One region of the Streptomyces sp. NPDC107521 genome, then DNA from elsewhere that is predicted to be linked to it. Evidence: riboswitches for the same ligand, from Rfam matches in the RefSeq annotation. Region 1 holds a riboswitch; each other region holds the start of a gene.

What was found. Region 1 has a riboswitch for cobalamin ahead of metE (5-methyltetrahydropteroyltriglutamate--homocysteine S-methyltransferase). Riboswitches for the same ligand answer to the same signal wherever they lie in the genome.
Region 2: another riboswitch for cobalamin. It lies ahead of ACZ7LB_RS13560 (ribonucleoside-diphosphate reductase subunit alpha); the one in region 1 lies ahead of metE (5-methyltetrahydropteroyltriglutamate--homocysteine S-methyltransferase).
Region 3: another riboswitch for cobalamin. It lies ahead of ACZ7LB_RS26275 ((2Fe-2S) ferredoxin domain-containing protein); the one in region 1 lies ahead of metE (5-methyltetrahydropteroyltriglutamate--homocysteine S-methyltransferase).
Region 4: another riboswitch for cobalamin. It lies ahead of ACZ7LB_RS02840 (cobalamin biosynthesis protein); the one in region 1 lies ahead of metE (5-methyltetrahydropteroyltriglutamate--homocysteine S-methyltransferase).

The regions. Positions count from the first base shown of each region.
Region 1 covers NZ_JBVKAT010000028.1:47,440-54,773, forward strand. Annotated here, with positions in the region: gene ACZ7LB_RS29520 (hypothetical protein) at 1-323, opposite strand, end outside; gene ACZ7LB_RS29525 (hypothetical protein) at 613-849, shown strand; gene metE (5-methyltetrahydropteroyltriglutamate--homocysteine S-methyltransferase) at 901-3,222, opposite strand; cobalamin riboswitch at 3,382-3,602, opposite strand; gene ACZ7LB_RS29535 (spore-associated protein) at 3,908-4,357, opposite strand; gene ACZ7LB_RS29540 (TetR/AcrR family transcriptional regulator) at 4,485-5,123, opposite strand; partial or broken gene ACZ7LB_RS29545 (transposase domain-containing protein) at 5,557-5,838, shown strand; gene ACZ7LB_RS29550 (hypothetical protein) at 6,029-6,253, shown strand; gene ACZ7LB_RS29555 (transposase) at 6,335-6,970, shown strand; gene ACZ7LB_RS29560 (SMI1/KNR4 family protein) at 6,967-7,334, opposite strand, start outside.
Region 2 covers NZ_JBVKAT010000007.1:173,967-181,300, forward strand. Annotated here, with positions in the region: gene ACZ7LB_RS13545 (GntR family transcriptional regulator) at 1-158, shown strand, start outside; gene ACZ7LB_RS13550 (DUF3311 domain-containing protein) at 455-712, shown strand; gene mctP (monocarboxylate uptake permease MctP) at 709-2,319, shown strand; cobalamin riboswitch at 3,137-3,296, shown strand; gene ACZ7LB_RS13560 (ribonucleoside-diphosphate reductase subunit alpha) at 3,420-5,855, shown strand; gene ACZ7LB_RS13565 (ribonucleotide-diphosphate reductase subunit beta) at 5,969-6,925, shown strand; gene ACZ7LB_RS13570 (bifunctional albaflavenone monooxygenase/terpene synthase) at 7,043-7,334, opposite strand, start outside.
Region 3 covers NZ_JBVKAT010000021.1:69,064-76,397, reverse strand. Annotated here, with positions in the region: gene ACZ7LB_RS26285 (rhodanese-like domain-containing protein) at 266-631, shown strand; gene ACZ7LB_RS26280 (sulfite exporter TauE/SafE family protein) at 628-1,371, shown strand; cobalamin riboswitch at 1,516-1,636, shown strand; gene ACZ7LB_RS26275 ((2Fe-2S) ferredoxin domain-containing protein) at 1,699-2,118, shown strand; gene ACZ7LB_RS26270 ((2Fe-2S)-binding protein) at 2,115-2,864, shown strand; gene ACZ7LB_RS26265 (hypothetical protein) at 3,279-3,440, opposite strand; gene ACZ7LB_RS26260 (ATP-binding protein) at 3,437-3,853, opposite strand; gene ACZ7LB_RS26255 (helix-turn-helix domain-containing protein) at 4,005-5,255, shown strand; gene ACZ7LB_RS26250 (ApeA N-terminal domain 1-containing protein) at 5,329-6,804, shown strand; gene ACZ7LB_RS26245 (hypothetical protein) at 6,876-7,334, opposite strand, start outside.
Region 4 covers NZ_JBVKAT010000001.1:673,070-680,403, forward strand. Annotated here, with positions in the region: gene ACZ7LB_RS02830 (putative cobaltochelatase) at 1-53, opposite strand, end outside; gene ACZ7LB_RS02835 (cobyric acid synthase) at 127-1,635, opposite strand; gene ACZ7LB_RS02840 (cobalamin biosynthesis protein) at 1,632-2,618, opposite strand; cobalamin riboswitch at 2,719-2,877, opposite strand; gene ACZ7LB_RS02845 (hypothetical protein) at 3,156-3,377, opposite strand; gene ACZ7LB_RS02850 (inorganic phosphate transporter) at 3,421-4,755, opposite strand; gene ACZ7LB_RS02855 (class II aldolase/adducin family protein) at 4,992-5,711, shown strand; gene ACZ7LB_RS02860 (alpha/beta hydrolase) at 6,314-7,334, shown strand, end outside.

The sequences.
Region 1 (7,334 bases):
AAGTTGCCCTGACCGAGGGTGCCCGTGCGGAAGTACAGGTCGCCCGTTTGGCCGGGAGCGCCGGTCACGCAGTCCTCGTTGAAGAAGACGTCGACGGCCTGGTTGGACAGGGCGAGGAAGGAACGGGCCGGGGTGTCGAGTTCCTGGCACACGCCGACCTTCGCCAGGTCGAGCCGGACGGCCGTCCCGGCCCGGTCGGCACCCGTGTAGAAGGTGACGCTGCCGAGCGGGGCGGCCTGTGCCTGGCTCGCCCCGGCCAGGCACAGGGCCGCCGCGGCGGTGGCGACGGCGGTCCTGCCCAGATGCCGGTGATACGGCCTCATACGCGATACCTCACTTCGTGTCGTACGGCGGGAAACGCCGGGGGGAGGTCCGTTCGCGGGCCGGGCGGCCCGGGACCCCGAGCCACTTTGCTTCATAGTTCAATGAGAGGGAAGGGGGTCGGCCGTCCCGGAACGCCCGCGGCGGTCATCTTCCGGTGGCCCCCCGCCGCGCGGTGTCGGGGTTCGGCCGGGCTGGTCCCCGTTCCTCCCCGGACCTCCGTCCCGGCGGCTGTCACACGTTTGGCGCGGTCGGCGTTTCCCCGTGGGGGGAGCGGTCGTTGGGGCGGTCATGGTCAAGCGATTCGTGTGTGTCCCCGTCCTGTCCGCCGCGCTGCTGGCGTCCGCCGCCACCGCCACCGCCGCGCCCGCCGCCCCGGCGGACCCCGCCGTTCCGGCCGCCTCCGCCCTGCCCCTGCCGGGCGCGCCCGGGGTGCCGCTGCTGGAGGGGGTGCTCGGATCGCTGGAGGTGGGGCACCCGGTCACCTCCCTGACGGCGCTGCTGCCCGACGGCGTCCGCGCCCGATGAACCCCGTGTGCGGGGGACGGCCGCCCGGCCGTCCCCCGCACACGGACGTGGTCAGGACCCGGCGGGCACCTCCGCGCGGACCGTGCGGGCGGCGGCGACCATGTTCTCCAGCGAGGCCCGCGTCTCGGGCCAGCCGCGGGTCTTCAGCCCGCAGTCGGGATTCACCCACAGCCGCTCGGCGGGGATGGCCCTCAGCCCGGCGCGCAGCAGCTCCGCCGCCTCCTCGGCGCTCGGGACGCGCGGCGAGTGGATGTCGTACACCCCCGGACCCGCCTCGCGCGGGTACCCGTGGGCGGCCAGTTCCCGGGCGACCTGCATGTGGGAGCGGGCCGCCTCCAGGCTGATGACGTCGGCGTCCAGGTCGTCGATGGCCTGGACGATGTCGCCGAACTCCGCGTAGCACATGTGGGTGTGGATCTGGGTGTCCGGCCGCACCCCGCCGGTGGTGAGGCGGAACGCCTCGGTGGCCCACGCGAGATAGGCGGAGCGGTCGGCCTCCCGCAGGGGCAGCGTCTCGCGCAGCGCGGGCTCGTCGACCTGGATGACCGCCGTCCCGGCCGCCTCCAGGTCGCCCACCTCGTCCCGGAGTGCGAGGGCGACCTGCCGGGCGGTGTCCCCGAGCGGCTGGTCGTCGCGGACGAAGGACCAGGCGAGCATGGTGACCGGCCCGGTGAGCATGCCCTTGACCGGGCGGTCGGTGAGCGACTGGGCGTACGAGGTCCAGCGCACGGTCATCGGTGCCGGCCGCGAGATGTCCCCGGCCAGGACCGGCGGGCGGACGTACCGGGTGCCGTAGGACTGGACCCAGCCGTGCTGGGTGGCGAGGTAGCCGGTGAGCTGCTCGGCGAAGTACTGGACCATGTCGTTGCGTTCGGGCTCGCCGTGGACCAGGACGTCGATGCCGGTCTTCTCCTGGAAGGAGACGACCTCCTGGATCTCCGCCCTGACCCGCTCCTCGTACCCGGCGGTGCCGATGCGGCCGGCCCGCAGGTCGGCGCGGGCGACGCGGAGTTCACCGGTCTGCGGGAACGATCCGATGGTGGTCGTCGGCAGCAGCGGCAGCCCGAGGCGGGCGTGCTGGGCGGCGGCCCGGTCGGCGTACGGCAGGGACCGGCGGGTGTCCGCACCGGTGACGGCGGCGGCGCGGGCGCGCACGGCCGTGTCGTTGGTGAGGGGGGAGGCGGCGCGGGAGGCGAGGTCGGCCTGGTTCGCGGCCAGTTCGGCGGCGATGGTGTCGGTCCCCAGGGCGAGGCCCCTGGCGAGGGTGACGATCTCGGCGGTCTTCTGCCGGGCGAAGGCCAGCCAGCGCAGGATCTGCGGTTCGATGTCCTTCTCTGCGGCCGCGTCCAGCGGGACGTGCAGCAGGGAGCAGGAGGCGGCGACGTCGACGCGGTCGGCCAGCCCGAGGAGGGTGCCGAGCGTGGAGAGGGACCCCCGGAGGTCGTTGATCCAGATGTTGCGGCCGTTGACGACCCCGGCGACCAGCCGCTTCCCGGGCAGACCGCCGACGGCGGCCAGGTCGTCCAGGTTGGCGGCGGCGGACTCGGTGAAGTCCAGCGCGAGCCCTTCCACCGGGGCCTTGGCCAGCACCGGGAGGGCGTCCCCGAGGCGGTCGAAGTAGGAGGCGACCAGCAGCCTGGGCCGGTCGGTGAGGGTGCCGAGGTCCCGGTAGGCCCGCTCGGCGGCCTTCAGCTCGGCCGGGGTGCGGTCCTGGACGAGGGCGGGCTCGTCGAGCTGTGCCCACTCGGCCCCGGCGGCGCGCAGATCGGCCAGGACCTCCGCGTAGACGGGGAGCAGCCGGTCCAGCAGGGTGAGCGGGTCGAAGTCCGCCGCCACACCGGGGGCGGGCTTGGCGAGCAGCAGGTACGTCACCGGGCCGACCAGCACGGGACGGGCGGTCAGGCCCAGGGACAGGGCCTCGGTCAGCTCCGCGACCTGCCGGCCGGAGTCGGCGGTGAACACCGTGTCCGGACCCAACTCGGGCACCAGATAGTGGTAGTTGGTGTCGAACCACTTGGTCATCTCCAGCGGCGCCACGTCCTGGGTGCCGCGGGCCATCGCGAAGTAGCCGTCGAGCGGATCGGCCTCGACGGCGGCGCGGTGGCGCTCGGGAACCGCGCCGACCATGACGGTGGTGTCGAGGACGTGGTCGTAGTACGAGAAGTCCCCGGTGGGGACCTCGTGCACGCCGGCTCCGGCGAGGCTCCGCCAGTTGGCGCGGCGCAGTTCGGCGGCGGTCGCCCGGAGGACGTCGGCGGTGACGCGGCCCTTCCAGTACCCCTCGACGGCCCTCTTCAGTTCCCGGTTCGGGCCCTGGCGGGGGTAGCCGTACACGGTGGCCCGTGCCGCCGCGGCTGCGGACTTGCTGGTCACGGAGATCTCCTTCGCGAGATGAGTCCCTGAGATCCCGGAGACGGGACGAGGACGCGAAGGGTGACGCACCCGGGGGAGGGGGCGCGCGAGGGCGCGGCCGACCGCCGGGTGTGCACGCCGACCCGCCCACGAGGTCACCGGAATGTCCGCGCGCGGGGGCTCCGCGCACGGGCAGTGGCAGGTCTTCGGACTCGCGGGCACGCCCTCCGTCCGGAGGACACCTACTGGCCGTCGCTTCCCGCGCCCGTCTCCCGGGCGCAGTGCGTATGACGGCGGTCGTTCCCGCTCACCGCTGCGGGGCAGTCCCGGATTTCCACCGGGTTCCCTCTTGCGACACCCCGCCTGGCGGACGGGGCGAACCAGCTGCACCTCACAGCCTACGGGGTGCGGGAGACGGGTGGGACGGTGCGTCCACCATCCGGATGGTGAGACGAGACGGGGCGGGGCGCGGCCGGGCGGGGCGGGGCGGAGCGGCGGGGCCGGGCGGTGACGGGGCGGGGGCGGCCGGTGCCGCCGCGCCCCGTCACCGGCGGCCGTGCCGCGGCGCCGGCCGCCGGTCGCGCGGCCGGTCCCGCGCGGCCGGTCCCGCGCGGTGGGTCCGGCGCGGTGGGTGCGGTGCCCCGGGGCGGGAGGGTCCGTCGGACCCCCTTCCCCGGGGCGCCGTGCGCCGTCCGGGCCCGCGGGGTCAGCGGGTGTAGGTGACCACGTGCTCCTTCAGCGAGCCGCAGTTGGAGCCGTACACCTGCACGTACACGTTGTCGATGCTGCCGCCCCAGTCGACACAGCGGCCCTTGCCGTAGACCTGGACCGGACCGGCGTACGAGGTGTAGCGCCCGAAGTCGTCCGCGCCCTGGTCGGTGCCGTTGACGTACAGCCACGCGGACATGTCGAGCACCGTGCCCGGGTTGCTGCGGATGGTGACGACACAGTTCTTGCCGTTCGTCGCGTTGTAGGTCAGGTACAGGGTGCCGAGCGCGCCCACGGGCTGGGAGTTGACGGTCTTGTAGGCGGTGCCGCAGAGCTTCTGCGGAGTCGTGTCGGGCGCCGCCGAGGCGGGCGCGGCCAGGGCGGTCGTGGCGCCCAGCGACAGCGCGGCCAGGGCGGCGGCGGTCAGGACGGAACGAGTGGCGATCATTGTTCCCCCTTGCGAAGTCCGAAGGTGTTTCCTCCTGTCCGGTGTGACCCATGACATTCGTCAATGGTTGTGCCCCGTCGCGCTGTTGACCGGTGGAGGCGGTCCCGCACCGCGCGGCGCGCGGCGGTCAGCGCCGTTCGCGCACCCCCTCGACCAGCAGCGCGACCAGGCGGCGGGCGTCGTACCGGGGGTCGCTGTCGGCGCCGATGCAGAGGTTCCCGATGCCGCGCATCAGGTGGTAGGCGTCGATGTCGGACCGGATCTCGCCCGCCGCGCGCGCGGCGTCGAGGAGCTCAGCGCAGACGGGCAGGAGCCGGTCGAGGAAGTGGCCGTGCAGCGCCTCGAACCCCTCGCTGTCGCTGCGCAGCACGGAGGCCAGGCCGTGCTTGGTGACGAGGAAGTCGGTGAACAGCTCCGCCCACCGCCCGAGGGCGGCGTGGGGCGGGGTTCCGGCGGCCAGCAGGGCCGGACCGGCCTCGGCGCACGCCTCCACCTGGTGCCGGTAGACGGCGACGACCAGATCCGCCCGGGTGGGGAAGTGGCGGTAGAGGGTGCCCGGTCCGACCCCGGCCCGCGCGGCGATGTCCCGCACCGGCGCCTCCACGCCCGAGGCGGTGAAGACCTCGGCCGCCGCGTCGAGCAGCGCCTCCTGGTTGCGCCGGGCGTCCCGGCGCCGGGAGGGGGGCGGAGCCGTCCCGTGGCCCCCGGCCGCCGCTCCGCCCCCGGGGGTCGAGCGGCCCGTGCCGCCGTCGCTGCCGTTGTCCATCGGATCGGTTCCTTCCCTCGTGGACGTCCTGCCGCCGACCGGGCCCCGGGCGGGGACCCGGTGCGTCCCGCGCCGGTCCGGCGGCCGTCCCTCGCCCGCGGCACGCGCTTGTCAAGCGGAACAGTGTTCCGTATCGTCGTTTACGGAACAGGGTTCCGTTTCTCCCATGATGGCAGAACGGGGCCGGTGGCGCGCCGTCGGCCCGCCCGGTCCCGGCCGCCTCTTCCCCCTCCCCGCTCTCCCCAACCTCCCGCTCCCGCCCAGCCACGCGATCGGAAGTACGCCCATGCCCATGTCCGACCGGGCCGCCACGGCCACCGGTTCCGCCTCCGGCGCCGAGGCGCCGTCCACCCCCGGAACGGGGGCCATCTCCGGCCAATGCAGTTGCCTTTGAGCTGAGGAGATCGTTGCCCCGCGTGTGACGGGGTGGGACGTGGGCCAGCGGGTACGGATCGGGATCCTGACGAAGGTGTTCACTGCCGAGCTGGTGGACGCGGCAATAGCCAAGCACGACCGGGCCGAGCGGCGCCGCCGACTCCTGCCGGCGAGGCTGGTCGTGTACTTCGTCCTGGCCCTGTGTCTGTTCGCCCGGGAGTCGTACGAGGAAGTGCTGCGGGTGCTGACCAGCGGCATCCCGGGCAGCCGGGCCCTCGCGCGGGTGAACCGGTCGTCGTTGTGCCGGGCCCGCGCCCGCCTCGGCGAGGACGTGCTGGAAACCGTGTTCCGGCAGATCGCTGGCTCGATCGCCACCAGGGACACGCCTGGCGCGCGTGGTGACGGGGGCTGCGGCTCCTCGCCCTGGACGGCACCCAGTTCGATCTCCCGGATTCGACGAGCAACGGCGACACCTTCGACGGCCCCTCCACCACCGGCGGCGTCCCCTTCGGGTTCCCCAGGTCAGGGCGGTGGTCCTCGCCGAGATCGGAACGCACGGAATCCTCGACGCTCGCCTCGGTGGCTACCGCGACGGCGAGCGCAGCCTCGCCTACCCGCTGGCCGGCTCCACCGGCTCCGGAGACCTGGTCATCGCCGACCGCGGCTCCTGGTCGGTCGAGTTCGCTCACGTCTTCACCATGGCGGGCGCGGATCTGCTCGTCAGGCTCCAGTCCAACCACATCGGCACCGTCTAGGAAGAGCTTCCGGACGGCTCGTACCTGTCGATGGCGCGACCGGGCAAGGAGGTCCGGCTCCGAGCCGCGCGAGAGGGCCGCATGCTGCCCAAGCACGTGATCTACCGGGTCATCACCTTCGCCAAGGGCGACAAGGTCGCCTACCTGGGCACGACGCTGCTGGACCCCGAGCAGTACCCGGCCGCCGAGCTGGTCGCGCTCTACCGGGAGCGCTGGGAGATCGAGCTGGCCTTCGACGAGATCAAGAACCACCTCGGTCCCGGCGGGCCGATCAGGTCACGGACACCGGAGGGCGTCCGGCAGGAACTGTGGGCCTACCTCGCAGTCCACCACGCCATCCGCGAGTTCGCCCACACAGCCGCACTCGCCCGCCCGACGGTGGACGCCGACCGTGTCTCCTACCTGAAGTGCGTCCGCATCATCCGCCGCAGCATCCCGTCCCAACTCGGAGCGACCGCCACCAAGCTCACCCGCTCCTTCACCGAGGCCAGGCGGGAGGCGCGCGTACGCCTCCTCCCGACCCGGCGCAACCGGGACTGTCCACGCGCGATCAAGAAACCGAACCGTTGGCCGGTGCTGAGGACCCGAGCCAGACGCGGCACGGTCCAGCCCGGCCGCTGGGCCCACAACCCGACCTCAAAGCCGAAGAGCACCCGCCGGGCAGGACGGCCGGCGCAGCAGAATGCGTCTACTCTGCCACCGCCCGATCGCCCCTAATCGAGTAGCGCCAAGGCTTCGTCCCAGACGTTGCCACCGTCTGCCCAGGTCCACAGCCATTGGCGCAGAGATGGCGCGGCATAACGCAGGCCGTCATGAGGGTCCTGGCCCCAGTCCGGTTCCCATCCGTCGGCATCCCAGAGCAGCACCGGGTGGTCAACCGCTATCAGCGAGACGTACCACTCCATGGTGCAGCCGCTGCCAGTCAAGAAGAACCACGACGCCGGCGCCCCCCACCCCGCCCGCTGGGTGTGGATGGTCGTCGCGCAATGCCAGTCCGGCAGATGCCAATGTGGAACACGGCGCGGTGTCAGCGACGCGAGGCCGCCTTCCGGCCCGAACCCTCCGTCGCCGACCTCGGTGT
Region 2 (7,334 bases), on a different contig from region 1:
GCGAGGCCGGACTGCTCGGCACCGACGTCGGCCTGCCGATGCTGATGCTGTCCCGGCACTCGCTGGACCGCACCGAGCAGCCCGTGGAGTGGGTGCGCTCGGTCTACCGCGGCGACCGGTACAAGTTCGTGGCCCGCCTCAAGCGCCCCCAGGACTGAGCCCCGCCCTGCCGGAAGCGGAACCCGCCGGCAGGCGCGCGGGAGCACCCGCGCCGGACCCGGCGGGCACGGCGCGCTCCACGCACGGTACGTCGAACGCACGTGCCGTGTACGGGAGTTGACGATCCGTCCGCCCGGCACGGCGGGCACAACAGCGAACAAAGAACGCGGAACAGCGGAACAGTCACCCGGCCGGACGGAGATCCCCGGCCGGGGTCTTCCGCTGCCCGGACGCCGTCCCCTACATTTTCGTGCGCACTGCACCGAGGTGTTCACCGAGGGAACGGAACCGCCGCATGCCAGCACCCGCAAGACCCGCCGGAGGCCCGGTGGTGACGCCCGTCCGCGTCGTCATCGGCCTCTGCCTCCTCGCACCGTTCGTCGCCATGCTGTGGGTCGGCTCCTACGCCCGGACGGACCCCGCGTTATGGGGCATCCCGTTCTTCTACTGGTACCAGATGGCCTGGGTGCTCGTCTCCACCGCCCTCACGATGACCGCGTACCGGCTCTGGCAGCGTGACCAGCGCGCCCGCCGGGAAGGCGGTGCCCGGTGAACGACGGGGTCAACGGCGTCGCGCTCGCCGTCTTCATCCTCTTCTTCGCGCTCGTCACCGTCCTCGGCTTCCTGGCCGCCCGCTGGCGCCGGGCCGACAACGAGCACAGCCTCGACGAATGGGGCCTGGGCGGCCGTTCGTTCGGCACCTGGGTCACCTGGTTCCTGCTGGGCGGCGACCTGTACACCGCCTACACCTTCGTCGCCGTCCCGGCGGCGATCTACGCGGCGGGCGCCTCCGGCTTCTTCGCGGTGCCGTACACGATCCTGGTGTACCCGCTGATCTTCACCTTCCTGCCGCGGCTGTGGTCCGTCTCCCACCGGCACGGCTACGTCACCACCTCCGACTTCGTGCGCGGCCGGTTCGGCTCGAAGGGGCTGTCGCTGGCGGTCGCCGTCACCGGCATCCTCGCCACCATGCCGTACATCGCGCTCCAGCTCGTCGGCATCCAGGCCGTCCTGGACGTGATGGGCGTCGGCGGCGGCGAGAACACCCACTGGTTCGTCAAGGACCTGCCGCTGCTGCTCGCCTTCGGCGTGCTGGCGGCCTACACCTACTCGTCGGGGCTGCGCGCGCCCGCGCTGATCGCCTTCGTCAAGGACACGCTGATCTACCTCGTCATCGCGGTGGCGATCATCTACATCCCGATCAGGCTCGGCGGGTTCGACGAGATCTTCTCCGCCGCGAACGACAAGTTCACCGCGGCGGGCTCGGGCGGGCTGGTGCCGGGCGGCACGAGCCAGTGGACGTACGCCACGCTGGCGCTGGGCTCGGCGCTCGCGCTGTTCATGTACCCGCACTCGATCACCGCGACGCTCTCCTCCCGCAGCCGCGAGGTGATCCGGCGCAACACCACGATCCTGCCGCTCTACTCGCTGATGCTGGGCCTGCTGGGGCTGCTCGGCTTCATGGCCGTCGCGGCCGGGATCAAGGTGAAGAACGGGCAGCTCGCCATCCCCCAGCTCTTCGAGACGATGTTCCCCGACTGGTTCGCGGGCGTGGCCTTCGCCGCCATCGGCATCGGCGCGCTGGTCCCGGCGGCGATCATGTCCATCGCGGCGGCGAACCTGTTCACCCGCAACATCTACAAGGACTTCATCAGGCCGGACGCCACGCCCCGGGAGGAGACCCGCGTCTCCAAGCTGGTGTCGCTGCTGGTCAAGGTGGGCGCGCTGGTCTTCGTCCTCGGCATGGACAAGACCGTCGCGATCAACTTCCAGCTCCTCGGCGGCATCTGGATCCTGCAGACCTTCCCGGCGCTGGTGGGCGGCCTGTTCACCCGCTGGTTCCACCGCTGGGCGCTGCTCGGCGGCTGGGCGGTCGGCATGGCCTACGGCACGGTCGCCGCGTACGGGGTGGCCTCGCCGACCCAGAAGCACTTCGGCGGCTCGGCCAAGGAGATCCCGGGCATCGGGGAGATCGGCTACCTCGGTCTCACGGCCTTCGTGCTCAACGTCGCGGTGACGGTGGTCCTCACCGTCGTCCTGCGGGCCGTGAAGGCACCCGACGGCGTCGACGAGACCCGGCCGGGCGACTACACGGCGGACGCGGGCGACCCGGGCGTCGCGGTGGAGACGCCGCCGGCCACGGCGGACAGCGCGCGCTGAGAGGGACGGGGCGAGGGACGGGGCGCGGGCCATCGCTCGCGCCCCGTCCCGCACCCCCGCACCCCCGCACCCGGCACCCCCCGCACCTGTGGGCCGCGGGCCGCGGCGCCCAGCGGTGTCGCGGTGTCGCGGCGCAACGGCATTGACGGGGCGTCGGAGCGAGCCGGCGGTCCGTCGCCGCGCCCTTCGGACACGGCGGGGCGGGAGGGGGCGCCCGTACCGGATGCGTCGGGCGTGGACGGCGTCGGACGCACGGCCGCGGAAGCCGTCGCGCACCGCGTCCTCCGCGACCGGCGCCGCACACCGAGGAGGCACCTCACCGTCCGGCGCGGCGGACGCGTCCGCAGGGGCTCGGCGGATGTGTCCGGGGTCACGGGGCCGGCGAACGTGTCCGACATCACGGGCGCCACCACGGCACCGAGTCACCCGCGGCACCGCCGGGCCCCCTGCCCCCGTCACCCCTCGCCACCGCGCTCCGGCGCCCTCGGGGTCCCGGCACCACCCCGCCGACCCTCCGGCCCCGCCCCGGACCCGGCCCCCGTGTCCGGGGTCACCGTCCCGCGCCCCGGCGGGCGCGGTACCGTGCGGGGGGACTCCGCCCCTTGCGCGGCAGGGTCACGGCACCGGGGGAACCCGGCCCTCCTGAGCGGCACCGCACCTCCGCCGAAGCACCGCGCCGGACCGCCGAGCGGGCTCCGGCCCCGCCGTCGCGGGGCCGCCACGAGGCCCCCGCCGGGCCGTCACGGCGCCCCGCGAGATGCCCCGCGAGGCCCCCGAGGGCCCGTCCCGGCCCGCCTCTCCCGCCGAGCACGACACTACATCTGGGGGTGCTTCCGCTCCCCGGCACAAGATGTATGCTCATGCTCGCTGTCGTCGCAGGGGAATCCGGTGCGAATCCGGAACTGTCCCGCAACGGTGTACTCGCGCGTTTCCGCACGCTTGTCAGTCCGAGGACCTGCCGGCAGTGCGCCCTGCCGTCCCGGCCGGGTGCCATGACGTCCGGGCCTCGCGGAGTGGGTCGGTGGACTCGACCGCCCCGTGCGCTCGTGAGCTGCCCCTGCCCCCCGCATGGCCCCGTGCCGAGCGAGGGAGTGCTCCACGTGACCACCGCGCCAGCCGATCCGGCCTCAGCGATCCGGGTGACGGCTCCAGCCACGGTGACGACCGCCCCGGTGGCGGCCGCCCCCGCGTCCGCGGGAACCGACGGTCCCGGTACCGCGCTGCTGCGCACCCTGACCGGGCTGACCGCCGACCTCCCCGACGCCGACCCCGGCCGGGTCGCCGCCGCCGCGCTGCGCGGCCGGTCCGCCCACGCCGACGAGGCCGAGCTGCGCGAGCTGGCCACCGAGACCGCGGCGGGGCTGATCTCGGAGGACCCCGTCTACTCCCGGCTGGCCGCCCGGCTGCTGACCATCGGCATCCGCGCCGAGGCCGCCTCCCAGGGCGTCACCCGGTTCACCGAGTCCGTCGCCACCGGGCACCGCGAGGGCCTGATCGGCGACCGGACCGCCGCGTTCGTCCGTCGGCACGCGGAGCACCTGGACGCGCTGATCGACCCGGACGCCGACGACCGCTTCGGCTACTTCGGCCTGCGCACCCTGCACAGCCGCTACCTGCTGCGCCACCCGGTCACCCGCAAGGTCGTCGAGACGCCCCAGCACTTCCTGCTGCGCGTCGCCGCCGGCCTCGCGGACGACACGGCGCCGGACGCGGCGACCGGCACCCGGGTCCTGGACGAGGTGGACGCGCTCTACGGGCTGATGAGCCGCCTCGACTACCTGCCCTCCTCCCCCACCCTGTTCAACTCGGGCACCCGGCACGCCCAGATGTCGTCCTGCTACCTCCTCGACTCCCCCAGGGACGAGCTGGACTCCCTCTACGACCGGCTCCACCAGGTCGCCCGCCTGTCCAAGCACGCCGGCGGCATCGGCATCGCCTACTCCCGCATCCGCTCCCGGGGTTCGCTGATCCGCGGCACCAACGGGCACTCCAACGGCATCGTCCCGTTCCTGAAGACCCTGGACGCCTCGGTCGCCGCCGTGAACCAGGGCGGCCGGCGCAAGGGGGCCGCGGCGGTCTACCTGGAGACCTGGCACGCGGACATCGAGGAGTTCCTGGAGCTGCGGGACAACACCGGCGAGGACGCCCGCCGCACCCACAACCTGAACCTCGCGCACTGGATCCCCGACGAGTTCATGCGCCGGGTGGACGCGGACGGCGACTGGTCGTTGTTCTCCCCCGCCGACGTGCCCGGGCTCACCGATCTGTGGGGCGAGGAGTTCGACACCGCCTACCGCGCGGCCGAGGCGGCCGGGCTGGCCCGCAGGACGCTGCCCGCGCGGGAGCTGTACGGGCGGATGATGCGCACCCTGGCGCAGACCGGCAACGGCTGGATGACCTTCAAGGACGCCGCCAACCGCACCGCCAACCAGACCGCCGAGCCGGGCCACGTCGTCCACTCCTCCAACCTCTGCACGGAGATCATCGAGGTCACCGACGACGGGGAGACGGCCGTCTGCAACCTGGGCTCCGTCAACCTCGGGGCATTCGTCGACACGGCGGCCGGGGACATGGACTGGGAACGGCTGGACGCCACCGTGCGCACGGCGGTGACCTTCCTGGACCGGGTCGTCGACATCAACTTCTACCCGACCGAGCAGGCGGGCCGCTCCAATGCCCGCTGGCGCCCGGTCGGCCTCGGTGTGATGGGCCTCCAGGACGTCTTCTTCCGGCTGCGCCTGCCCTTCGACTCCCCCGCCGCGAAGGCCCTGTCCACCCGGATCGCCGAGCGGATCATGCTCGCCGCCTACGAGACCTCCGCGGACCTCGCCGAACGCTCGGGCCCGCTGCCGGCCTGGGAGAGCACCCGCACCGCCCGGGGCGTGCTGCACCCCGACCACTACGGCGTGCGCCCGGAGTGGCCGGAGCGCTGGGCGGCCCTGCGCGAGCGCCTCGCCACCACCGGTCTGCGCAACGCGCTGCTCCTGGCCATCGCGCCGACGGCCACCATCGCCTCCATCGCGGGCGTCTACGAGTGCATCGAGCCGCAGGTGTCCAACCTGTTCAAGCGCGAGACCCTGTCCGGCGAGTTCCTCCAGGTCAACTCCTATCTGGTGGAGGACCTCAAGCGGCTCGGCGTCTGGGACGCCCGCACCCGCGAGGCGCTGCGCGAGGCCAACGGCTCGGTGCGGGACTTCGCCTGGATCCCCGAGGAGGTGCGCGACCTCTACCGCACCGCCTGGGAGATCCCGCAGCGCGGCCTGATCGACATGGCCGCCGCCCGCACCCCGTACCTGGACCAGGCCCAGTCGCTCAACCTGTTCCTGGAGACGCCGACCATCGGAAAGCTCTCCTCGATGTACGCGTACGCCTGGAAGCGGGGCCTGAAGACCACCTACTACCTGCGCTCCCGTCCCGCGACGCGGATCGCCCGCGCCGCCGGGGCGCGTGCCGCCGTACCCGCCCAGCAGAGCGCCGACCCGGACGCGGTGGCCTGCTCCCTGGAAAACCCCGAGTCCTGCGAGGCCTGCCAGTAATGACCACCCAGCACACCGAGACCGCCTCCGCCGACGGCTCCGGGGAGCGGCGCGCCGCTCCCGCCACGACCAAGAACCTGCTCGACCCGGGCTTCGAACTGACCCTGCGCCCCATGCGCTACCCGGACTTCTACGAGCGCTACCGGGACGCCATCAAGAACACCTGGCACGTCGAGGAGGTCGACCTCCACTCCGACGTCGCCGACCTGGCCCGGCTGACCCCCGAGGAGCAGCACCTCATCGGCCGTCTGATCGCCTTCTTCGCGACGGGCGACTCGATCGTGGCCAACAACCTGGTGCTGACCCTCTACAAGCACATCAACTCCCCCGAGGCGCGGCTGTACCTGAGCCGGCAGCTGTTCGAGGAGGCCGTCCACGTCCAGTTCTACCTGACCCTGCTGGACACCTACCTCCCCGACCCGGAGGACCGGGCGGCGGCCTTCGCGGCCGTGGAGAACATCCCCTCCATCCGTGAGAAGGCCGAGTTCTGCTTCCGGTGGATGGACTCCGTGGAGACCGTCGACCGGCTGGAGTCGCGGGCCGACCGCCGCCGCTTCCTGCTGAACCTGATCTGCTTCGCGGCCTGCATCGAGGGCCTGTTCTTCTACGGCGCCTTCGCCTACGTCTACTGGTTCCGCAGCCGCGGTCTGCTGCACGGGCTGGCGACCGGCACCAACTGGGTGTTCCGGGACGAGACGATGCACATGTCGTTCGCGTTCGACGTGGTGGACACCGTGCGCAAGGAGGAGCCGGACCTGTTCGACGACCGGCTCCAGGAGCAGGTGACCGACATGCTGCGGGAGGCCGTGGAGGCCGAGCTGCAGTTCGCGCGCGACCTGTGCGGCGAGGGTCTGCCCGGCATGAACACCGACTCCATGCGCCAGTACCTGGAGTGCGTGGCCGACCAGCGCCTCACCCGGCTGGGCTTCGCCCCGGTGTACGGGTCGGAGAACCCCTTCTCCTTCATGGAGTTGCAGGGGGTCCAGGAGCTGACCAACTTCTTCGAGCGGCGCGCCTCGGCGTACCAGGTGGCGGTGGAGGGCACCGTCGACCTGGACGAGGACTTCTGAGGTCCGGGCCGTTCCGGGCCGAGGGGGGGGGAGGGACCGGGCCGCCCCGGCCCCTCCTCCCCTCGGCCCCCTCCCGGCACCTCCCTCCCGGCCCCTCCCGGCCCCTCCCGGCCCGCGTCACCGCTCCACGGGTCTGACCAGCAGCTTGTGGGGGCGCAGCGTGATGCCCACATGGACCGCGTCCCGGGAGCCGGCCACCTGCTCGAAGCGGTACCGGGTGGCCAGTGCCGCCGTGATCAGCGTGAGCTGCGCCATGGAGAAGTGGTCGCTCGGGCACTTGCGGTTGCCCACGCTGAAGGGCCGCATGGCGTACTTCGGCAGCTCCGTCACCCGCTCCGGGAGCCAGCGGTCCGGGTCGAACTCCAGATGGCGGGCGTACGAGCGGGGATCGCGCTGGATGGCGTACGGG
Region 3 (7,334 bases), on a different contig from region 1:
GAGCGGGCCGCCCAGGTCCCGGCAGCCCCTCGCGGAGGCATCGCGCGGCGGAACCGCCGCCTCCCCCCGTTCTCGACGCCTCCCCGTTCTCGACGCCGCCGCCGGTGGGGCGGTCGCCGTCGACGACTCCGCTCCGCCACCGGGTCGGCCCGTCGTCACCGGCCCAGCGGGCGGCCGCCCGGTACCGCACCCGGTCCCGGGCCGCCGGTGGCCGCTCCGGCTCCCGCACGACGTACCCGCACGACCGCACGAAAGAGGTCCCGTGATGTTCCCGTTCTCCCGAGACAAGAAGCGCGTCACCGTCGAGGAGGCCCGTCGGCGCACCCTGGGCGCCGACGCCCCGGACGTCCTGCTGGACGTCCGCGAGCGGGGCGAGTGGACCGCCGGGCGGGCGCCCGGCGCGATGCACGCGCCACTGTCCGCCCTGGTCACGGGGGCGGCGCTGCCGAAGGCCGCCCGGGGCAGGCCGCTGACGGTGATATGCCGCAGCGGGAACCGCTCGCAGAAGGCCGCCGAGCTGCTCCGTGCGCGCGGCGCGGAGGCGGTGGACGTCAAGGGCGGGATGAAGCAGTGGGCCGCCGCCGGATACCCGGTGGTCGGCGGAAGCGGCGACGAGGGCTCGGTGGCATGACCGCCCTGATCCTCGCGCTGGTGGCCGGAGCCGTCGTCGGCCTGGCGCTCGGCGGCCTCGGCGGTGGCGGCAGCGTTCTGGCCGTCCCGGCCCTGACCTATCTGATCGGCATGGAGCCCGCCGAGGCGATCACCACCAGCCTGATCATCGTCACCCTGACGTCCGTCACCGCGCTCGCCGGGCACGCCCGGGACGGCAACGTGGCCTGGCGGACCGGACTGCTGTTCGCGGCGGCGGGCATCGTCCCCGCCATGCTCGCCGGTACGGCCGCCGGGCATCTGCCCCAGGCGGGGCTGACCGTCGCCTTCGCCGCCGTCGCGGGACTCGCCGCGCTGCGCATGCTGCGTCCCTCGTCCGCCGCGGCCGGGGGCGAGGTGCGCCCCGTCGGGGCCGGTGCCGCCGGTGCCGGGCTCGGCGCCGTGACCGGGCTGCTGGGTGTGGGCGGCGGATTCCTCGCCGTGCCCGCCCTGACGCGGGTGCTCAACCTCCCGATGCGCCGGGCCATCGGCACCAGTCTGCTGGTCATCACCATCAACTCCGCCGCCGCGCTCGGCGCCCGGGCCGGTACCGGAGTCCATCTGGACTGGGCCGTCATCGCGCCCTTCACCGCCGCCGCGATCCTCGGTGCCTGGGACGGCAAACGCCATGCGCGACGGCTCAGCGGCAACACGCTGCAGCGCGTCTTCGCCTACGCCCTGCTCGCGGTCGCGGCCTTCATGCTCGCCGACGCGTTCGTCTGACCCCTCCGCCGCTTCCGTGCCGCCCGCCGTGCCGGTCCCGGGCGGTGCCGCGCGGTCCCGGCTCCACCGGGCCGGGTGGGGCACCGTGGTGCGGGCGCGCCCCGCGATGGCAGGATGGCCGGCGACAAGGGCGACGGCGGAACGAGGAAGCCGGTGTGAATCCGGCGCGGTCCCGCCACTGTGATCGGCGAGCGGATCCCAGGACGGCCACGGCCCCAGCGGGCCGGAAGGCCGGGACGGGCATCGACCCGAGAGCCAGGAGACTCACGCGGTCGCCCCCTCGACGAACCACGGGGCGGATCTCCCCGGAGAGAGGAACGGCACCGCATGCCCGCGACGCCGACCGGACGAACCACTGACGGCACCCCCACCGGAGCGGCGGACGGCCCCGTGCCGTGCCGTGTCGTCGTGTGCCGCGACTGCTGCTGCGGCAGCCCCAAGGTGACCGGCGTCGACCACGCCGCCCAGACGGCGCGTCTGCGCGCCCAGGTCCCGGTGCGGGTGTCCGCCTGCCTGGACGTCTGCGACCAGGCCAACGTCGTCGTCGTACTGCCCTCCGCCGCGGGCCGGGCCGCCGGGGCCCGGCCCGTCTGGCTGGGCCTGGTCAACGACCCGGACGCGACCGAGGACGTCGCCGCCTGGGCACGCGCCGGCGGACCGGGCGTCGCGCCCCTGCCGGACATCCTCGACCTCTACGCCATCACGCCGCCGCGACGGCGTACGGCCCGACGGCGTACGGCCTCGTGATCGTGCGGACGGAGAACCGGGGAGGAGTCGGCACCGCGCACCGGGCCCGTGCCTCGTCCGCGTCCGTCACCGCCGCGCTGCGGGACGTGGCGGATCTCGGCGGCTTCTTCGCCCTGCGGACCGGCGGACGGGACGACGGCTGGCACCCGGTCGCCCGTTCCTACGCGGAGGGCTTCACCGACCTCGCCGAAGCCGTCGCCCGCCGCCACCGCACCCGGGAGCCGCGCGTCGACGTCTCCATCGCCCAGCTCGGCCATGCCGCGCGCCTCTGGTCACCGGCGCTGGCCTGCGTCGTCCTGCACGGGATCGTGCTCGACCTCGACGGGCTGCAACGGGCCGACGACGGACCGGCCCTCCGGCTGCCCCGGCCCGCCGGACTGCACGTCGACCGGCTCGACGACGGCCCCGCCCACGCGCTGTACCAGCAGGTGACACGCCATCTGTCGGCGCTGGCCGACGGCCTGCGCGTGAAGGTCGCCCCGCGGCTGCTGGACGGCAACTCGGCGTCGGCGCTCGCCGAGGCGGCCCGCGCCCTGCTGGCGCACCGCCCCGCCGCACGCGGACCGCTCACCGACCTCACGACCACGCTGCTGGACACCGGACGCCTGGCGGGCACCGGCACGCTCACCGGCCCCGACCTCACGTTCCGCCGCCTGAGCTGCTGCCTCTACTACCGCGCGCCGGACGGCTCGAAGTGCGGCGACTGCGGTCTCGCCGGCCGCGCGCGGGGGCGGGCGCCGCGGTGAGGCACGTCGGAGCGCGCCGGACAGCGGTCGGAGCGGCCCGGACCGGGGCCGGACACGGCCGCCGAAAGCCGCCCCGCCGGGTCCGTCCCTCGTGGCCCGTCGGCCCCGGCCGAGGGCGCCGGTCCCCGGCCGGTGCCCGGAAATGACCGAGGGCCGGTTCCGGATGACTCCGGAACCGGCCCCGACCCGCGACTGTCTCCAGTCGGGACGACAGGATTTGAACCTGCGACCCCTTGACCCCCAGTGAACGAAACACCGTCCACAGAGGTCTGTGAGTTCCGGGGAGTGCACAAACGTCCAGGTCAGGGCCAGCTTTTCCGGCTCGTTCCACGGAGTCCGTGAGATCTGCGTGAGACGACGAAGCCCCGGCTCGGTGGAGTTCACCGGCCGGGGCTTCGCCGCGCCTTGGGGCGGTCAGTTTTGCTCGTCGCCCTCGGCCTCTGCGCCGACGGCGGGCGGCTCGGGTTCAGCCGGGGCCGTACTGATCCGCAGGCATCCGTCCGTGCCGAACAGCTCGATCAACTGGGACAGATGGGCGCGCGCCGCGCTGCGGCCGGGGGTCTCTCCCGTGGTCACCCGCGCCCCTCCAGGTCCGCCCACACGATCTTGCCCCAGCGCCGCTCATCCGTGCCCCAGTCGGCGGCCAGCACCGCCACGAGGCGCAGACCGCGCCCGCCTTCTTCACTGTCGTCGGCTTCGCGCTGCAACGGCCGCGCCCGGGAGAGATCCGCGACGCCGACACGTACCCGCGCAGCGCCGGGACGGTCGATGACGACCCGGATGGATTCCCGCCGGGCGTGCTGCACGGCGTTGGCCACCAACTCGGAGACGATCAGCGCCCCGTCCTCGGCCAATGCGTCCAGCCCCCAGACGGCACAGGCGGTACGAAGCAGGCGCCGCGCGGTGGCTGCGCTCTCGGGCTGCCTCGGCAGGGTCTCGCTGTACCCGGGGTGCCCGGTCTGGCGGGCCCGGGTTGTAGGTTGCGGCATGTCGGTCTGCTTCCTTCAGATCGGCCAGCCCCGGGGCCGTTCGCGCGGTCGCCGGGGCGCTTCGCGTTCAGGTAACCGGGGTGCGTGATCATGCGGAGGAGCCAACCAGGGGGCCAGGGAGGGGCCACACTAGATACGGAAGGGGGCCACCATGAGCGACACCACCGAGCGACGCCGCGAGTTCGGCGCCTACCTCGCCGATCTGCGGCGGCACTCCGGCCGCTCGCAGCGGCAGTTCGCCGCCGTGCTGTGCGCCGTGTCCGGCGCCCAGTCGATCACACGGCACGAGGTCTCCCGATGGGAGCGCGGGGAGCGCATCCCGGACGCGTGGCTGCCCACCTTCGCCCAGGTACTCGGTGTGCCGCTGCGTGAGCTGGAGCAGGCCGCCGCGTACGCCCGGGGGGATGCTCAGGCCACCCTTCCCGGGGTCGCGGCCACCCTCGCGGACTTTCTGCCCGACGGGGACGCGCTGGAGCCCCTGGCGACCCCCCGTGGCCGTCGGATCGGCGCCACCACCGTGGACGGCCTGGCGGCTCGCGTCCACGGCCTCCGGCTCGCGGACGATGTGCTGTCCGGCGGAGACCTGATCGCCCCCGCCTTCCGCGAGCTGCGCGCCGCCGTCCGCCTGTACCGCGAGTCCGAGCACTCCGAGGAGACGGGGCGCGGCCTGCTCGTACAGATCGGGGAGTTGGGCCAGATCGCCGGATGGATCGCCTCCGACGCCGGTCGGGGTGACGACGCGGAGCACGCCTACCGGCTCGGACTCTCGGCCGCCCGCCAGGCCGGGGACGCGCCGCTGGTGGCACAACTCGCGGGCAGCCTCGCCTACCACCTGACGAACAGCGGCCGGGAACGGAAGGGCCTGGAACTGGCGAAGGCAGCGGTCTCCGAGGCCGGGCCGGACGCTCCGGCCACAACCCGCGCCCTGTTCCTGGACCGCGTGGCTTGGGCGCACACGCGTGCCGGGGAGGCGCAACCGGCCCTGCGGGCTCTCGGGGAGGCCCACGCCGCGCTGGATGCCACGGACGGCCCTCCCGCGCCGACGTGGGCCTATTGGGTGAACCGCGAGGAGCTGGAGGTCATGGACGCCCGGGTGTTCACCGAGCTGCGCCGCCCGCTGCGCGCGGTGCCGCTACTCCAGGACGTGCTGGGACGCTACGACGCCACCCACGCCCGGGAGGTCGCGCTGTACCGCTCATGGTTGGCCGTGGCGCTGGCGGACGCGAACGAGCCCGAGCAGGCTGCTGAAGAGGCCCGCCGCGTCATCGACACGTCCGGCGATCTTTCCTCGGAGCGCACGGCGGAACGGGCCCGGACGGTCCTCCACCGGCTGAAGGATTACGAGGACGTGCCCGAGGCGCGCGAAGTACTGGCCGACTACGGACACTTGCTGCTGGCTTAGGGGTACGCCACTCGTTTCCGGTCGGTCAAGCTAGCAAAGTGCCTTCAGCGAAGGCGTCGAGGAAAGAGGAACTTTGCCCGATCAGCAGACACCACTGCGCCTGTCATACGAGCCGGATGACTATTTGTGCACATGGAATATCCCCGACGGAAAGGGGGGCAGCACTGAACTCCCAGGCCAATTGGAAGTACTGCCGAACCGTGCGCCAAAGGGTTCCGTGTATGGCCGCCTTCCGCTAAACCGCGACGAGCCCCAAGAAGGAGTGTTCTCCTTCTCTTTCCCGCAGGTTGTAGAAGCTCCAGTCCTATCAGGGACATTGGCCAATGGTGGATCAGTAATCCTTCTTGACGCCCACATTACTTACTGGACCATGAACCAAGGGCACGTGACTGGCAGCGCGGCCCTCTTGAGCAAAGGTGGGGAATTCTTTGGTCGGCGCAGTCCACAAATGGCGCCCGAACATGACAATGAAATCCCCCTTGTGTCGTCAATAGAATTTCAGATAACAGCACTCGATGCACTTACCGGAACTGCACCAATCGCGAGCGTGCAGACTCCAGGCGTACATCCGGACAATCCCAAGGGTTTGTGGAGTGCCAATCTTAACCTGGAAGCACGAGCTGAGTGGTCAAAGGAAGGCGTGGAGCTTTCCGTTGGCTACAACGGCCGAATGCGAACCGCAGACGGATTTGAATTTCGCCTTTGTTTTAGCCCGGTAGCGACGGTCACCTTTCAACGAGGCGTATCGCTTCGGGTTGCATTTGACGAGTTCATAGAGCCGCTCCGACGGATCAGCTCAATCGCAACTGGTAAGCCCCAGGATCTGACGTACGTAGCAGTAAGGCTGACTGACATTGCGGGTCAGTACCAGGTGTACGGCACCGGTATCACGCAGGCTCCATTTGCTAGCTCAGAAAAAGACGTTAGGAATCACCGGAGTGCCATCAGAGCTAAAGCTGACGAACTATCCCTTTTGGACCTGGTTCTCGAATGGCGCAAATATTCAGCAGAGCACCACCCTTTGGTGGAAACATATGGCTCAATGTTGCACGCACACGACCAGCACCCACGGTCGCGCTTCTTGCTGCTAATCCAAGCATTGGAAGGTCTGCACGGATACGAAACCCGCAACGAGTACGACCAACGCCGGCTTAGCCATCTATCCAAGCGAGATCAGGTCATTGACAGCCTGAGCAGCGTAGCTGACCGCGACGTGATGCAATTCTTGAAGAAGTTCCTTTCGAAGAACCCTCCCACGAGCCTCGATGCCGTATTGAAGTCCATGACTGGCGCGCTCCCTGTTGACATCATGGACCGCATTGCGGCGACCTCACTCGTTACAGAGGCCATGTCCAACCCCTCAGTAAAAACACCGGCAAATGCGCTGCGCATCGTTCGGAATAACCTTGCGCACGGCACGCGAGGCTACGATGCGTTCGAACTTGATGAAGTGGTGCGCATCCTCGAATTGGCAGTACGGGCTCATTCACTGAGAATCCTGGGGTGCCCAGATGACGTAGTGAAACGAGTCTTCGAGGAATCTGATTGATCAATCGGCTCGCCTGGGTTCTCGTTACACGCAGGAAGCCGCAGCGCTCACGGGCTACGGCTTCCTGGTGTTCAGGCGGCGGGGAGTTCCGGCCGCCCCTCGGCGGCCATGCCCCGCAGGAGACCGGCCATCACCTCCGGGACGCGGGCGCGCTGCGCGGCCGTCAGTTCCAGGGCGTCCAGCGCCCGGTTCATCGCCTCGAACATGATCTTCGTCTGGACCTCGGCCAGCGTCACCAGGCGCTCTTCCACGCCCATGCGGGCCGCGAGGTCGCACATCTTCAGCAGCCGGTCCCGTTCCTCCCCGTACAGCCGCACCCAGCCATTCACGGCCGCGCTGTACGTGGTGTCCACGCCGGGGAACTCCCCTCCCTGGCGCTCCACTTCGGAGGTCATGTCCCACACCAGGGCGTCCGCCTCGGTCTCCTGCACCCGCTCCAGCAGCCACGCCACGTGGCCCGCCGCCTGCCGGATGAGCCGGGAGACGACGACCGCCGGGTCTTCTTGCGGACCGTCCACGTCCCCGTAGGT
Region 4 (7,334 bases), on a different contig from region 1:
AGCCGCAGGTCGTCCTGGCCGACGACGGCGGTGAACGGATAGGGCGTGCTCACGCGGCGGTCACTCCTTCGAAGGGGGTACGGCGACGGGGCCCGGCACCGTGCGGCGCGGGCCCGGGGGCGGGGCTCACCCGGGTGCCCCGGGCGGAACGAAGGGGAGTCCGGGAGGGGCGCCGGACTCGATGAGGCGCCAGAGCGCGTCGGTGTCCGCGTGCTCCTCGATCAGATCGCCCAGCAGGTCCAGCTGCCGCTCGCGCAGCGCGGCGAACGAGGTGTCCGGGGCGGGGACGAAGCGGCGTCCGGCGGCGGCGGCGACCTCGCGCAGGAACGCCCGCCGGAAGCCGTCCGACTCCAGCGAGCCGTGCCAGTGGGTGCCCCAGGTCTGCCCGGACCGGCAGCCGTCGAGGAAGGGCTCGCCGCCCGTCACCCGCGCGACGCCGTGGTGGATCTCGTACCCCTCGACGCGTTCCCCGAGGGCCTCGCCCACCGGCCGGGCGAGGGTCTTGGCGGGGGCGAAGCGGACCCGCACGGGCAGGACGCCGAGCCCCTGGACCCGGCCCCGGCGGCTCTCCACGTCGTCCTCGATCTCCTCGCCGAGGACCTGGAAGCCCCCGCACACCCCGAGCACCGGGCGGCCCTCGGCGGCCCGGCGGACGAGGGCGCGGGCCAGTCCCCGCTCCCGCAGCCACTCCAGGGCGCGGACGGTGCCCCGGGTGCCGGGCACGACGACGAGGTCGGCGTCCGCCAGCTCCTCCGGACGGTCCACGAACCGCACCACCACGCCGGGTTCGGCGGCCAGCGCGTCCACGTCGGTGAAGTTGGACATCAGCGGCACCGCGCACACCGCGACCCGCAGCACCTCCTCGCCCACCGGCGGGGCGACGGCCGACTCCCGCACGGTGCCGCGCAGGGAGACCCGCAGGCCGTCCTCCTCGTCGATGCCGAGCCCGTGCCGGAAGGGCAGCACGCCGTAGGTCCGGCGGCCGGTCAGGCCGCGCAGCATGCCGAGGCCGGGTTCCAGCAGGCTCACGTCGCCGCGGAACTTGTTGACCAGGAACCCGGCGACGAGCGCCTGGTCCTCGGGGGAGAGCAGGGCCACCGTGCCGAAGAAGGAGGCGAAGACGCCACCGCGGTCGATGTCCCCGACGACCAGGACGGGCAGTCCGGCGCCCCGGGCCACCCCCATGTTGACGATGTCGTTGCGGCGCAGGTTGATCTCCGCGGGGCTGCCGGCGCCCTCGCAGACCACCGCGTCGTGGGTGGCCCGCAGCTCGGCCAGGCAGTCGAGGACGGTGCCGAGCAACTGCCGCTGGCGTCCGCCGTGGTAGCCGCGGGCGCTCATCTCCCCGACCGCCCGGCCGAGCAGGACCACCTGGCTGCTGCGGTCGCCGCCCGGCTTGAGCAGCACCGGGTTCATCAGCGCGGTCGGCTCCAGCCGGCAGGCCTGCGCCTGCATCGCCTGGGCCCGGCCGATCTCGGCCCCCTCGCGGGTCACGAAGGAGTTCAGCGACATGTTCTGCGCCTTGAAGGGGGCCACCTTCACGCCCTGCCGCACCAGCCAGCGGCAGATCCCGGCGGTGACGACGCTCTTGCCCGCGTCGGAGGTGGTGCCGGCGACCAGGAGACCACCGCTCATGACCGGCCCCCCGTCCGGGGCCCGGCGGCGCGGCGGCCCGGAGCGGCCACCCGGTGCGCGAGCAGCCGCGCGCCCGCGCACACGCCCAGTGCCAGCCAGCCCACACGCCGGGAGAGCCGTACGGCCCGGTCGATGTCGCCGGTCCGGACGGGGCGCCCGGCGGCGCCGTTGAGCACGGGCCGGTGCTCCACCCGGCCGGCGTAGGAGAGGGTGCCGCCGAGCCGTACGCCGAGGGCACCGGCGAACGAGGCCTCCACCGGGCCCGCGTTGGGGCTGGGGTGGCGTCCGGCGTCGGCCCGCCAGGCGCGGAGGGCGCCGCGCGGATCGCCGCCGGAGGCGGTCGCGAGGACGGCGGTCAGCCGGGCGCCGGGCCATCCGGCGAGGTCGTCGAGGCGGGCGGAGGCCCAGCCGTACCGCAGATGGCGGGGCGAGCGGTGACCGACCATGGCGTCCAGGGTGTTGGCGGCGCGGAAGCCGAGCAGCCCCGGCACCCCGGCCGCGGCCCCCCACACCAGGGCGCCGACCACCGCGTCCGAGGTGTTCTCGGCGACGGACTCGACGACGGCGCGGGCGATCCCGTCGGCGTCCAGGGCCTCGGGGTCCCGCCCGCACAGGTGCGGCAGCCGGGCCCGGGCGGCGCCGAGGTCCCCGGCCTCCAGGGCGCGGCCGACGGCGCGCGCCTCCCGGGCCAGCGAGGTGCCGCCGACGACGGCCCAGGTGGCGGCGGCGGTCAGGGCGACGGAGGCGGCGGGGGAGCGGCGTACGGCGCGGGCGGCGGCGGTGCCCAGCGCGGCGACGCCCCCGGCGCACACGGCGGTGTGCAGGGCGCCCCAGCCGCGGTGGTCGTGCCACAGCCGGCGTTCCACGGCACCGGCGGCACGGCCGAACAGGGCGACGGGGTGCCCGCGGCGGGGATCGCCGAGGAGCAGGTCACCGAGGAGGCCGGCGGCGGCACCGTACGCGAAGACGCGTTCGGCGCGCACGGCTCAGCCGGTCGCGGGGCGGGGGAGCGGGGTGCCGGGGTACCTGGGGCGTCGGGCGCGCATGGCGGTATGTCCTCACTCAGGGTGTCCACGCCCTGGTTCGACGGAACCGGCGGTGGGAGTTCCTGGCTCCCGGGACCGCGCGCACCGCGTGGCGCGTGCCGTCCCGGTGACAGTGGCGGGACCGCGCCGGAATCGCACCGGCTTCCTCTCCAGCCGCCGTAATGGCACCGGGAAGTCCACCACGGTCCGCGAAGGCCCGTCAACTCGCCGTTGACCTGCGCGGGGTGAGTGTGGGAAGCCCCACACGGCGCGCGGGCCCCGGACGCGGCGCGCACGGCGCGGGACGGGCGGGCCGGGGCGCCGCGGACGCACGGGAGCGGCGCGGGGCGTACGGGGCCGGCGGACGGGCGTGGGGCGCGCGGGGACGGCGGCGCGGGGGAACGGCGGCGCCGGGCGCGCGGGAAGGGCGAAGAGGCGCGGGGGCGTACGACGGTGTCCCGCCGTACGCCCCCGCGCCCCTTCGCCGACGCCGGGTCAGGCGACGATCAGGTAGATCCCGTAGGTCACCGCCGCGGCGCAGGCCGCGAAGCAGGCGTAGGCGGCGGTGACGGCGAGCGTCGCCGGCTCGCCCTGGGCGGCGGCCCGCTCCCGGTGGGAGAGGCCGACGATGCCGAGGGTGAACAGGGCCACGAGGGCCACGGTGACCACGAGGCTGACCCCGAAGACGGAGCCGAGGGCTGCCCAGTCGATCTGCATGGTGGTTCTCTTCCTTCGCTCCCGGGCGGACCCGGACGCGGGCTCAGACGGCGGTGGGTGCCGAGGCGGAGGGGGTCTTGGCCTCGGCGGCGGCCGGGACGGCGGGGGAGGGGGCCGGGATCTCCGCGGCCAGCGCGTCGGCGGCGAGGGCGTCCGCGGCGAGCGCGTCGGCGGTCAGGCACTCGACGGCCGCGTCGGTGGGCGGCGGGGTGACGGCGGCGATGGCCTGGGTGACGACCCCGTTCGGCTCCGGCTCCGGGTGGTGGTGGCCGTGGCCGTGCCCGTCGACGACGTTGGTGTGGTCGATGACCTCGCGCCGGGAGATCCGCCAGATCGCGAAGCTCGCGGCGATCAGGAAGACCGCGACCGCGGCCGTGCCCCAGTCGCCGAGGCGGCAGACCCACTCGGCGATCGCGGCGACCAGGGCCGCGGCCGGGAGGGTGAGCCCCCAGGCGACGAACATGCGGGTGGCCGTGGACCAGCGGACCACGCCGCCCTTGCGGCCGAGGCCGGCGCCCATCACCGCACCGGAGACCGAGTGCGTGGTGGAGAGCGAGAAGCCGAGGTGGGAGGAGGCCAGGATGACCGTCGCGGCGCTGGTCTGGGCGGCGAAGCCCTGCTGCGGCTGGAGGTCGGTCAGGCCCTTGCCCATGGTGCGGATGATGCGCCAGCCGCCGAGGTAGGTGCCGAGCGCGATGGCGAGGCCCGCGGACAGGATGACCCAGACCGGCGGGTCGGAGGCGGGGGCGAGGGCGCCGCCCGCGATCAGCGCGAGGGTGATGATGCCCATGGTCTTCTGGGCGTCGTTGGTGCCGTGGGCCAGCGAGACCAGGCCGGCGGAGGCGATCTGCCCGGCGCGGTAGCCCTTCTCGGCGGCCCGGCCGTCGGCGCGGCGGCCGAGCCGGTAGGTCATCCGGGTGGCGAGCATCGCCGCGACGCCGGCGACGATCGGGGCGGCGACGGCGGGCAGCAGCACCTTGGTGACGAGCACGCCGCCGTGGACCGCGCCGAGGCCGGCCGAGGCGACGGCGGCGCCGATCAGACCGCCCATCAGGGCGTGCGAGGAACTGGACGGCAGGCCGACCAGCCAGGTCAGCAGGTTCCAGAGGATCGCGCCGACCAGGGCGGCGAAGATGACCTCGGGACGGATGCCGGTCTCGTCGACGAGACCTTTGGAGATCGTGTTGGCGACCTCCACCGAGAGGAAGGCGCCGACAAGGTTGAGGACGGCGGACATGGCCACCGCAACCTTGGGCTTGAGCGCACCGGTCGAAATGGTGGTTGCCATCGCGTTCGCGGTGTCGTGGAAACCGTTCGTGAAATCGAACGCGAGTGCGGTTACCACCACAATCGCGAGGATCAGCGAGAAGCTTTCCATTTACCCAGGCAATCGTTCGAGGTCATTGGCGCGACGAACCTAGGTAACCATGGTGAACGGAAGATGAACTGGATAGGGCGTCGTGGTGTCCGAAAACGGGGCCGGGACCTCCGCGGCCGGACGCGCCGCGTGCGCGAGCCGGTGCTCTCCGGAGACGCCGCTGGCAGGATCGCCGCGGGACCGCCCGCCGGGGCGGGCGACGGGGTGCCCGGCGGCACCCGGGAGGAGGCGCGATCGTGACCGAACCGCAGCGTGCGGGAGCGGAACCGGAACCCGGCGCGGGGCCGGAACCGGAACCGGGGGCGGCGGGGGACGCCGAACGGGCGGAGGCGTGGCGGGCCCTGGTCGCCGCCGCCCGCCGCACGGTGGCCGACGGACTGGTGGTCGGCACCTCCGGGAACGTCTCGGTACGGGTCGGGGACACCGTGCTCGTCACGCCGTCGGGGGTGCCCTACGACCGGCTGACGGCCGGGGACGCGACCGGCGTCGACCTGGACGGGCGGCAGGTGCTCGGCACCCTGGTCCCGACCAGCGAACTGCCCATGCACCTCGCCGTGTACCGCGCCACCGACGCCCGCGCCGTCGTCCACACCCACGCCGTCCACGCGACGGCCGTCTCCACCCTCGTCACCGAGCTGCCGCTGGTCCACTACATGGCCGCCGCGCTGGGCGGCGCGGTCCGCGTCGCCCCCTACGCCGCCTTCGGCAGCGAGGAACTCGCCGCGCACACGCTGGACGCCCTGGCGGACCGCACCGGTTGCCTGCTCCGGAACCACGGCACGCTCACCCACGGCGCCACCCTGGACCAGGCGTACGACCGCACCGCGCAGCTGGAGTGGATGTGCCGCCTCTGGCTGACCGCCTCCTCCGTCCCCGGCCGCGCCCCCACCCTGCTCACGGAGGCCGACCTCGCGGAGGTCTCCCGGCGCCTGGCCGCCTACGGGCAACGCCCCTGACGGACCGTCGGGGGGAAGGGAGGGGAGGTAGGGGGAGGGGCTCGCGGCGCCGTGCCGGGGGCGGTTCACCGACGGTCGGGGCGCCGTGGCGGCGGGGTTCCCCGACGGCGGGGTGCCCGGGCGGGGAGGCGGCCACCCGGGCGGCTCGGGTGGTCCGGGTGGTCCGACGGGACGGCGGCCCGGTGCGGAGGTCGGCCGGGTGGTCCGGCGGAGCGACGGCCCCGTGCGGCGGCCGCACGGCTTGCCCGAAGCCGGGGCGGCCGGAGGCAGAAGAGGCAGAAGAGGCCGAGGAGGCCGAGGCCGGAGGGGGCTGCGGAGACCGGAGCCGGGCCGTGGAGGCCCGAGGGACGGAGGTCCAAAGTGCCGCGGAGGCCGGAGGGGTGGAGGCCGGAGAGGCCGGAGGGGCTGGAGGGGACGGGGAAGCCGCCCCGCACCCCGGTCGCGCTCCCGGACCCCCTGCTCCCCACCCGTCACCCCCCTCACCCCGCACCTCCCGTCCCGGGCGTGGAGCGTCGCCCCGGGGGTACCGGAGGGGTGGCCGCCGTCACCCCCCGCCGGGTGTTCCGCTGGCCGGTCGCGGAGTCCACCGGGAGACTGACGCCATGCGCACTGCCACAGCAACGGCCGCCGCCGTCACCGCGGCCCTGGCGGCGGTCGGCGCGGCCGGCGTCGCCGCCGGACGGGTCGCCAGCGACGCCGCGCTCAAGGTGTCCCCCGGCCGCCCCCTGCCGACCGAGCCCCGGCTCACCGTGCACGGCACCGCCCCCGGACGGATCACCCTCACCCGGGACCTGGCCGCCCTGCGCCCGGGCCGCTACGGCCTCGCGGGCGACGGCTCGCACGCGGTCGTCGGCCCGGTGCTGGAGGGGGCCCGGGAGGGCGTCGACACCGTGGTCCGCCGACTGGAACGGGTCACGCACGGCTCCTTCGCGGCGGGCGACCGCGCCTGGCTCACCCCCAACCTCCACGTCGGCACCCCCCGCACCGCCCTCGGCATCGACCACACCGACCTGGAGATCCCGGGCGACCTCGGGCCCCTCCCGGCCTGGTTCCTGCCCGGCGCCCGCCCCACCTGGCTGATCGCGGTGCACGGCCTGGGCACCACCCGCGAGCAGGCCATGAACCTGATGACCCCGCTGTACGAGCGGCGCATGCCGGTGCTCGCGCCCACCCTGCGCGGCGACGTCGGCGCCCCGCCCCCGCCGGACGGGCTCCAGCACTTCGGGGAGACCGAGTGGCACGACGTGGACGCCGCCGTCCGCCACGCCGTCGAGAACGGCGCCCGGCAGGTGGTGCTGCTCGGCTGGTCCACCGGCGCCGCCATGGCCCTGCGCGCGGCGGCCCGGTCCGGTGTCCGCGACCGCATCGCGGGCCTCGTCCTGGACTCCCCGGTGCTGAGCTGGGAGACCACCCTGCGCGCCCTGGCCACCGCCCGGCACGTGCCCGCGCCGCTGCTGCCGCTCGCCGTCCGCGCCGCCCAGGGCAGGGCGGGGCTCCCCGCCGACGACGGCACCGACCCGGACGGCGTCCTCCGCCCGGCCGTGCCGACGCTGGTCTTCCACGGCCCGGACGACGAGGTCGCCCCCTGGTCCCTCTCGCGCCGCCTCGCCGCCGCCTCGCCCC